Regions from separate parts of the Nocardia sp. NBC_01503 genome, predicted to be linked through region 2. Evidence: riboswitches for the same ligand, from Rfam matches in the RefSeq annotation. Region 2 holds a riboswitch; each other region holds the start of a gene.
What was found. Region 2 has a riboswitch for cobalamin ahead of cobN (cobaltochelatase subunit CobN). Riboswitches for the same ligand answer to the same signal wherever they lie in the genome.
Positions count from the first base shown of each region.

Region 1: it holds a riboswitch for cobalamin, as region 2 does, so the genes downstream of both, metE (5-methyltetrahydropteroyltriglutamate--homocysteine S-methyltransferase) here and cobN (cobaltochelatase subunit CobN) in region 2, are expected to answer to the same signal.
Region 3: it holds a riboswitch for cobalamin, as region 2 does, so the genes downstream of both, OHB26_RS28670 (methylenetetrahydrofolate reductase) here and cobN (cobaltochelatase subunit CobN) in region 2, are expected to answer to the same signal.

Region 1 covers NZ_CP109596.1:280,382-283,656, reverse strand. The annotation lists gene metE (5-methyltetrahydropteroyltriglutamate--homocysteine S-methyltransferase) at 1-1,977, opposite strand, end outside; cobalamin riboswitch at 2,117-2,298, opposite strand; gene OHB26_RS01185 (pyruvate carboxylase) at 2,591-3,275, shown strand, end outside.
Region 2 covers NZ_CP109596.1:6,958,397-6,961,671, forward strand. The annotation lists gene cobN (cobaltochelatase subunit CobN) at 1-1,745, opposite strand, end outside; adenosylcobalamin-variant (AdoCbl-variant) riboswitch at 1,793-1,869, opposite strand; gene OHB26_RS31905 (hypothetical protein) at 2,019-2,273, shown strand; gene cobG (precorrin-3B synthase) at 2,339-3,275, shown strand, end outside.
Region 3 covers NZ_CP109596.1:6,291,564-6,294,838, reverse strand. The annotation lists gene acpM (meromycolate extension acyl carrier protein AcpM) at 173-478, shown strand; gene OHB26_RS28670 (methylenetetrahydrofolate reductase) at 709-1,626, opposite strand; cobalamin riboswitch at 1,849-2,071, opposite strand; gene OHB26_RS28665 (histidine phosphatase family protein) at 2,172-2,741, opposite strand; gene OHB26_RS28660 (bifunctional 2-methylcitrate synthase/citrate synthase) at 2,892-3,275, opposite strand, start outside.

The DNA.
Region 1 (3,275 bases), 1.7 Mb from region 2:
GAGGGCGGCGATGGCGCCGATCACCTCACCGAACTCCGAGTAGCACAGGTGGGTGTGGATCTGGGTGGCATCGGAGACGCCCGCGGTGGCCAGGCGGAAGGCGCCGACGGCCCAATCCAGGTATGCGGCTTTGGCTTCCGAGCGCAGGGGGAGGAGTTCGCGCAGCGCGGGCTCGTCGACCTGGATGATGCGGATGCCCGCGGCCTGCAGATCCACCGTCTCGTCGCGGATGGCGAGCGCCACCTGGCGGGCGGTATCCGCGATGGGCTGGTCATCGCGGACGAACGACCACGCCAGAATCGTCACTGGACCGGTGAGCATGCCCTTGACCGGTTTGTCGGTGAGCGACTGGGCGTAGCCGATCCACTCGACCGTCATCGGATGCGGCCGCGCCACATCGCCGAACAGGATCGGCGGCCGGACGCAGCGGGTGCCGTAGGACTGCACCCAGCCATTGGCCGTGGCCTGGAAACCGGTGAGCTGTTCGGCGAAGTACTGCACCATGTCATTGCGCTCGGGCTCACCGTGCACCAGTACATCCAGGCCCAGCTTCTCCTGTAGCGCGATGACCTCCGCGATCTCGGCACGCATGCGGTCGTTGTACTGCTCGACGGTGATATCGCCCTTGACCAGAGCGGCACGATCCTTGCGGATGGCGGGGGTCTGCGGGTAGGAGCCGATGGTGGTGGTCGGCAGCAGCGGAAGGCGCAGTCGTTCCTGTTGCAGCACACGGCGTTCCGCGGCGGGTGCGCGATGGGTGGCGGCCGCGCCGAGGGTGCGCAACCGGGCGCGCACGGTGTCATCGCGCAATCGTGGATCGGTGGCCCTCGACGCCAGAGCCGCACGCGTGGAGACCAATTCGTCGGCGACCGCCTCGGTGCCCTGGTGCAGTGCGGTGGCCAGCAATCGCACCTCGACGACCTTCTCCGCACCGAACGCCAGCCACGACCGCAGCGCCGGATCGATCCCGGTCTCGACATCGAGCGAATACGGTACGTGCAGTAGCGAACCGGAGGTGGCGACCACCAGCGCGCCGGTGCTGCCCAGCAGCGTGCCCAGGGTGGCCAGTGCCCGATCGGCGTCGGTGCGCCACACATTGCGGCCGTTCACCACGCCCGCCACCACCAGCTTGGTCGCCAGCGCCGGAAGCGCCGCCACATCGCTGACCGTCACGCCCTCGGTGAAGTCCAGGGCGATACCCTCGACCGCGGTGCCCGCGATCGCCGCCAGCGCCACACCGGGACGGCCGAAGTAGGTGGCCACCAGCAGTGCGGGTCGCGCATCGGCGGCCGACAACTCCTGGTAAACCCTTGCGGCGAGCGCGATCTCGGCCTCGCTCAGATCGGTGACCAGCACCGGTTCATCGATCTGCACCCAGGTCGCTCCGGCCGCGGCGAGCTGCGCCAGCAGATCGAGGTAGAGCGGCAGCAGCGCGTCGATACGCCGCAGCGGATCGCCCGCGGCGTCCTTGGCCAGCTTCAAGAAGGTCAGCGGGCCGATCACCACCGGCCGCGCGGGCACATCCAGCGCGAGTGCCTCGCGTAATTCGTCGAGCAGCTTGGTCGCATCGAGGGCGAATTCGGTCCGCGCACCGAACTCGGGCACCAGGTAGTGGTAGTTGGTGTCGAACCACTTGGTCATCTCCAGCGGTTCCACGGTGTCGGTTCCGCGCGCCGCCGCGAAGTATCGGTCCAGCGGATCGGCGATACCGGCGACCCGCTCGGGCAGCGCGCCGAACATGACGGCGGTGTCCAGCATCTGGTCGTAGTAGGAGAAGGTGCCGACCGGAATCGAATCCAGTCCGGCCGCGATGAGCCCGGTGAGCTGATTGCGGCGCAGGTCGGCGGCGACGGCGTGCAGCTCGTCCGCTCCGGTGCGTCCCGCCCAGTAGGACTCGATCGCGCGCTTGAGTTCGCGGCGCGGCCCGATACGGGGCAGGCCGAGAACCGTTGCGGTGAAAGGGGAGGTGTTGGTCACGGGTGTGCTCCAGTGTTCCAAAGTCACTGGCCGCCGCCCAGGGGTGGCGCGAATCCGGGTAGCCCTAGGTCACCGTTCGCACGGTGCGGCAAGCTCCGGCCCGTCCACCCGATCCACGAGGCGTCGACCGCCGGATACGGCGTATCCGGCGCATTCGGCAGGTCTTCGGACTCGCGGGCACCGGCCGATTCGGCCGACCTACTGGCCGTCGCTTCCCAGGTCCATGCCCAGTGCTGATGACGGCGGTCGTTCCTGCATACCGCTGCGGGACAGTGCCGGATTCTCACCAGCTTCCCTCTCACCGGACCACCCGGGGGATGGACCGGCTTCGACACCCGGCGCCGACGGGAGGGGCTCCTCCACCATCGATACCGCGTGAACCGATTGCCCCCGAAGCATATCGGCTTCGCCATGGATCTCGTGCGGGCGGATTTCCCCCGTGCGGCCTTAGCAAGTCGGCGAATCCGTCTGCGCGCCGCCCGCTAACCTCACCGCAGCCCATGTGTCCAGGTGATGAACACAAATTCGCAACCGACCGGTATGTGACTGTGAAGATTGCTGCGAAGGTGACTTCGATGCCCATTCGACACACCCGGCCAGGTACCTTGGTCGAATGTTCTCCAAAGTCCTGGTCGCCAACCGCGGCGAGATCGCCATTCGCGCGTTCCGCGCGGCCTACGAACTCGGCATCGGCACCGTCGCGGTGTTCCCGTACGAGGACCGCAATTCGGTCCACCGGCTCAAGGCCGACGAGGCGTACCAGATCGGCGAACCGGGACACCCGGTGCGGGCTTATCTGTCCATCGCCGAAATCATCAAGGCCGCCAAGACTTCCGGAGCCGATGCCATCTACCCCGGTTACGGTTTTCTTTCCGAGAACCCGGACCTGGCCGCGGCCTGTGCGGCCGAGGGCATCACCTTCGTCGGTCCGTCCTCGAATGTGCTGGAGCTGACCGGCAACAAGGCGCGGGCCATCGCCGCCGCCAAGGCCGCCGGACTGCCGGTGCTGGCTTCGAGTGAGCCGTCCTCGGATGTGAACGAGTTGATGGCCGCCGCCGAGACCATGGAGTTCCCGGTCTTCGTCAAGGCCGTCGCCGGTGGTGGCGGGCGCGGTATGCGCCGCGTGGCGGATAAGGCGCAGCTGCGCGAGGCCATCGAAGCCGCCGCGCGCGAGGCCGAATCCGCGTTCGGTGACGCCACGGTGTTCCTCGAGCAGGCGGTGATCAACCCCCGGCATATCGAGGTGCAGATCCTCGCCGATCAGCAGGGCAATGTCATCCACCTGTACGAGCGGGACT
Region 2 (3,275 bases):
CGCGCCATGGGCGGGATGAGGTGATCGACCAAGGTGGCATGGGCGCGGCGCTTGGCCTGGGTGCCCTCGCCCGGATCATTCACCAGGAACGGGTAGATGAGCGGCAGATCACCGAGGGCGGCATCGGTGCCGCAGGAGGCGGACATGCCGAGGGTCTTACCCGGCAGCCATTCGAGATTGCCGTGCTTGCCCAGGTGCACCATGGCGTCGGCGGCGAAGCCGTCCGGTGCGGCCAGCCAGCGGTAGGCGGCCAGATAGTGGTGGCTCGGCGGCAGATCCGGGTCGTGGTAGATGGCGACCGGGTTCTCCCCGAAGCCGCGCGGCGGCTGGACGATGAGCACCACATTGCCGAATCGCAGTGCGGCGATGACGATTTCGCCCTGGGGATCGGCCGAGCGATCCACATACAGCTCACCCGGCGCGGTCCCCCACGCCTCTTCGACACCCTCGCGCAGATCCTGCGGCAGCTGTGCGAACCACTTGCCGTAGGTGTCGGCCCCGATGCGAATCGGGTTGCCCTCCAACTGTTCCGCGGTCAGCCAGTCCGGATCCTGACCGCCGGCGGCGATGAGCGCGTGGATCAGCGCATCGCCATCACCCTGCTCCAGGCCCGGGATCTCCCCCGGTTCGCCGAGGTAGTAACCGGCCGAACGCAATTCATTCAGCAGCCGGATCGCACTGGCCGGGGTATCCAGGCCGACGGCATTGCCGATACGCGCGTGCTTGGTCGGATAGGCCGACAGCACGATCGCAATATGCTTGTCGGAGTTGGGAATATGCCGCAGCCGCGCGTACCGCACCGCGATACCGGCCACCCGCGCCGCGCGCTCGGGATCGGGCACATAGGTGGAGAGCCCATCGGAGTCGAACTCCTTGAACGAGAACGGCACCGTGATGATGCGCCCGTCGAACTCGGGCACCGCGACCTGGGTGGCGACATCCAGGGGTGAGAGCCCATCGTCATTGGCCTCCCACTGCGCCCGCCCGCTGGTGAGGCAGAGTCCCTGCAGGATCGGCACATCCAGATCGGCGAGCGCGCCCACATCCCAGGCTTCGTCATCGCCACCGGCGGAGGCGGTCGCGGGCTTGGTGCCGCCCGCCGCGAGCACGGTCACCACGAGCGCGTCGGCCTTGCGGAGTTCGGCGAGCAGCTCCGGCTCGGCGGTGCGCAGCGAGGCGCAGTACACCGGCAGCGCCCGCGCGCCCTTGTCCTCGATGGCCGAGCAGAGCGCGTCGATATAGCCGGTGTTCCCGGCCAGATGCTGGGCCCGGTAGTAGACGACCGCGACCGTCGGCGCACCCTCGGCAATCTCCCGCGCATCCCGGTCCAGCTCACCCCAGCTGGGCAGCTCCACCGGCGGTTCGAAGCCGTGGCCGGTGAGCAGCACGGTGTCGGAGAGGAAGTTGTGCAGCTGCAACAGGTTTCCGGGGCCACCGGCCGCGAGGTAGTTGTGCGCGTCCGCCGCCACACCGCCGGGCACGGTGGAGCACTCCATGAGCTCGGCATCGGGTGCGATCTCACCACCCAGGGCGACCATCGGAATCCCGCTGGCGCGCACCGTCTCCAGGCCCTCCTCCCAGGCCCGCTTACCGCCGAGAATGCGCACGATCACCAGATCCGCGCCGTCAAGGAGGCCCGGCAGATCCTCGGGGAGAATGCGCGCCGGATTGGCGAGCCGATACTCCGCACCGCTGGCTCGCGCGCTCAGCAGATCGGTATCGGACGTGGACAGCAGCAAAATCACAGGTTTCGGCCTTCCTAGGGTGGACGCGCCCAGCACGGTACGGCGCTCGACGGGAAGGTCTGACTGTCACAGTGGCGCGACCGCACCGGAATTGCACCGGTTTCTCCGTCCGACGAGCCCGCCGATGCTATCGCGCCCACATCACAGTGCCGCAAACGCTGCTCGGCGAGGCTGTTCCGGTGCCACCACCGCGCGTACGCTGCCGGTATGCCAAACACTCCGGGATGGGTCAGGCGGAATCGCTTCACTGCCTGGTCAGGATATTTTTGCGCATTGGTTGCTTTCGCAACGCTGGCTATGGCTCTGACGGCCGCCGGCAGTGGACATACGCAGTATGCGATGCTCGCGGGCATCATCTGCGCCGGCACGATCCTGTTCGGTATCACCGTCATTGTGACGACGGTCCGCCGCGACCATCAGGATCATCACAACACCCCGAATCTGCTCCAGGACACCTGGGAGCTCTCACCCGCCTTCGCCCGGCGCCGCGGCGCGCCCCGATCGATCGAACCGCACCAGGCGGGCTGACCACCGCCGACCGCCCGGCGGGTGTCGGTGCCGCGCACCGGCGCCCGCCGTAGGCTGGTGTGGTCATGACCCGAACAGATCCCGACTCCTGCCCGGGCGTACTGCGTCTGCACGACGCCGCCGACGGGCCCCTCGCCCGTATTCGCGTACCCGGCGGACAGCTCACGCCGCCACAGTTGCAGGCGCTCGCCGAGGCCGCACGCGAATTGGCCGACGGCAATATCGAACTCACCTCGCGCGGCAATGTGCAGTTGCGGCAGGTTCGCGACGCGGCCGCGCTGCAGGAGCGATTGACCTCTGCCGGGCTGCTGCCCAGCGCCACCCACGAGCGGATTCGCAATATCATCGCCTCGCCGCTGGCGGGGCGGGTCGGCGGTTGGGCCGATGTGCATCCCCTTGTTCCCGCGCTCGATACCGGATTGCAGAGCGACGCGAGGCTGGCCGAGCTGCCCGGGCGCGTGTTGTTCACCCTCGATGACGGGCGCGGCGATGTGAGCGGACTCGGCGGGGATATCGGCGTGCACGCGCTCGACGGCGGTACCTTCGCACTGTTGCTCGCGGGCGTGGACAGCGGGGTGCGAGTCCCGGCCGCCGAGGCCGTGGACCTGATGCTCGCGGCCGCACACGGATTCCTCGATCTCCGCGACGGGCAGTGGCGGCTGCACGAGATTCCGGAGGCCACCGCCCGCCTCACCGACCACCTGCTCAGGGCCCGGTCCCACCTGGCCACCTCCGATGATGTCGTGGAAGTGACTGCGCGCCAGGATATTCCGATCGGCTGGCTGACCCAGGCCGATGACCGTGTCGCGCTCGGGGCGGGAGTGCGCCTGGGCTCGCTGCCCGCCCGCACCGCCGAATTCATCGCCGCCGTGGAGCGGCCGATTCTGGTGACCCCGTGGCGGAGCCTGGTCATCACCGATATGGATGAATGGACCGCCGAACAGGTGGTGCGGGTCCTCGCCCCGATGGGCTTGATTTTCGACGCCAACTCCCCCTGGCTGC
Region 3 (3,275 bases), 670 kb from region 2:
CTTCGTATCGGGTCGCCATCATCCGATCTCCACCCGGCTGTATATGTTGTGTGCAGCCGATGACGGAAAGTGCTTGAGCTACAACCGGTTTGAACGGACCAGCGCGGGTCCGCAGCTACTCCCCCGTCACCTGCCCATACACCGGAGTCATGCCATGTCGAAGGGAATATTTGTGTCCACCACCCAGGAAAAGATCGTTGCCGGCATCGCCGAGATCATCGAGGAGGTCACCGGTATCGAAGCCTCCGAGGTAACCCTCGACAAGCACTTCGTCGACGACCTGGATATCGACTCACTGTCCCTGGTCGAGATCGCCGTCCAACTCGAGGACAAGTACAGCGTCAAAATCCCCGACGAAGACCTGGGCAACCTGCGCACCGTCGGCGACGCCGTCACCTACGTCCAGCAGATGGAGGCCGAAAACGCCGACCTCGCAGCGGAATTGCAGGCCAAGTACAACGAGGACCATGCCGAGTAATGACCGCTGGACCGCGCGCCCTCAAGTCCACCCACCCCTTCGACTCCGCCAGAACCCAACTGGCAGTCCTGCTCCGCTACCACCTCTCCGCCCGCTGACCCGAATCCCACTGTCGAACAACGTCATCGGTCAGCGAAGGACCGAAGCCGTTCGAGACCGTCCAGCACCTCGGCGCGGTTGCCCGAACGATTCATCCATATCGTGCGCCGGGCAGCGATGTCGGCGGGCCGTCAGGCGCTGAGTGGGGTGGCGGTCGAGCGGTAGCCGAGGTTGTCGAGGACTTCGCCGGTGGCTTTGGCGAAGTTGAGGGTGATGAAGTGGAGGCAGGGGGCGCCTTCGGCGGTGAGGCGCTCCGCCATTTCGGTGGCGATTTCGATGCCGGCCGCGCGGACCGCGGCCTTGTCCTCTTCGGGGCCGGTTCCGGCCGCGCGGTGCAGGCGCTTCAGGACCTGGGGTGGGACGGGGCGGCCGCTGAGTTCCTCGGCGCGGGCCACGGTGCGCAGGGAGGTGATCGGCATCAGTTCGGGGATGATGGGTTTCGCGCCTTCGACGGGGTCGTGGGCGATGAGGCGGTCGCGCAGGCGCAGGTACTCATCCACGTCGAAGAACATTTGGGTGATCGAATAGTCCGCTCCCGCACGGAGTTTCGCGGCGAGGAAGGCCGTGTCGGCGTCCAGGTCGGGTGAGCGGTGGTGGCCCTGGGGAAAGGATGCCACACCGACGTTGAAGTCGCCCAGGTCGCGGACGATTCGGACCAGCTCTTCGGCGTATTCGACGCCTTCGGGATGCTTGCTCCAGGGACCGAGGGGGTCGCCGGGCGGGTCACCGCGCAGGACGAGGATATTGCGGATTCCGCAATCGGCGTAGGACCCGACGAGAGAGCGCAGTTCAGCGATGCTGTGGCCGACTGCGGTCAGGTGCGCGACGGGCAGCAGGGTGGTTTCCCGGGCGAGCTGTCCGGTGATCCGGGCGGTGCGATCCTTGGTGGATCCACCCGCGCCGTAGGTCATCGAGACGAAGGCGGGGTGCATGCGTTCGAATTCCCGGACCGCGCGCCACAGCCGGGCTTCACCGGCGGCGTCGCGGGGCGGGTTGAACTCGACGGAGAAGGGCACGCGCGGGCCGGAGTGCGCGCGCAGGCTCTTCACCACCGACGAGACGCCGGAGGTGATCGGGGAGATACGGGCGCGTGGGTGCGTGGAGCCGACCGCCGGAGCGGCAGTGTTGTTCAGCATCGGTGTTTTCCATGGTCGGAGTCGATGGTCGTCACCGAGGAGGGGTGCACGCTGGCGGAGCCCTGGAAGCATCATCCCGTGCCCGGGTCCACTCGGCGTACCGCCCGATCCGCGAGGCGACGACCGCCGGATACGGCGTATCCGGCGCAACCGGCAGGTCTTCGGACTCATGGGCGCCGACCCGGCTCCGGGTCGACCCCGGCGCACCCGGCCGGGGCTGGACCTGCGGCCGCCGCTTCGCGGGCAGTATGCCCGGTGCGTTGACGACCGTCGTTCCCATTTACCGCTGCGGGACAGTCCCGGATTCTCACCGGGTTCCCTCTAGCCTGTGCGAGGCACAGGTTTCGACGCTCACGATGGGTTCGGGGCTCCGTATGCCGCATCGTCAGCGAACCAGCTGCCCGAACAGGATAGCCGGACGCGAGCCCGATTGCCGCCACCTGCTCGCATGTTGGGATTCAGTACAGTGCGCTCGCCGTGGTCCGCAGCGTCCACGCGGGGACGCGATGATGCAGTGTGGTCGCGGTCAGCGGCGGAATATCGATGCGCCAGAAGGACTGCGCGGGCGCATCGAGGGTGCACACCACCGCGGCGCGGACGATGGCCGGATGGGTGATGGCGGTAATGTGCTCACCGCGTCCGGCGAGCTCGCCGAGCCAGCCGCGCACCCGGTCGATCAGATCGGTGACGGATTCCCCGCCGTGCCCGCGATACGCCGGGTCGGTGAGCCAAGCCATCAGGTCTTCGGATGCGAGGGTATCCATCCCCTGCCCCGCCCAGCGTCCATGGTCGATATCCCGCAGCGCCGCATCCGGCTCACCGGCCAGCCCGAGTGCGGATGCCGTTGCCCGCGTTCGCATTTCAGGCGCGTACCGAATCACGGTGTGGTCGGCCCCCATTAATGCACCGACCTTGGCGATGGTCCGCTCACCGAGCGCGTTGATCGGCTCGTCGACCGGAAAGCGAGCTCCCTGAACGGCGTCGGTGATCGCGTGCGTGATCAGCGTGAGCCTGGTGACCGCGCTCATGCCGAGGTCACCGCATTCCGCGAGCGGGGGACGTGAGAGGTTGCCACGATGATTCCTCGAGTTCGCGGATGGGAGCGCCCAACCCTACGAAACCACATGCTCGCAGGTCAAACGCTGACTCACTGCTTGGATCGGGCTACCGGCCGACGCTCAGGCGACCACGGAACGCTGTGGCACGCCGACGTATTCGCTCAGCGGCCGAATGAGGGCATTGGATTCGCCCTGCTCGATAATGTGCGCGGTCCACCCGGTGACGCGGCTCATCACGAAGATGGGTGTGAACGCCTCGATATCGAAGCCGAGCAGGTAGTAGGCGGGCCCGGTCGGGAAGTCGAGGTTGGGTTCGATGCCGGTGGCCTCGTTCATGGTGCGCTCGAGGATGTCGTAGATCCGCACCCACTGCTGCCCGCCGGTGGCGGCGGCGATATCCAGGAACGCCTTCTTCATGGTGGGCACGCGCGAGTCACCGTTCTTGTAGACCCGATGGCCGAAGCCCATCACTTTCTCCTTGTGCGCGAGCTTGTTTCGCAACCA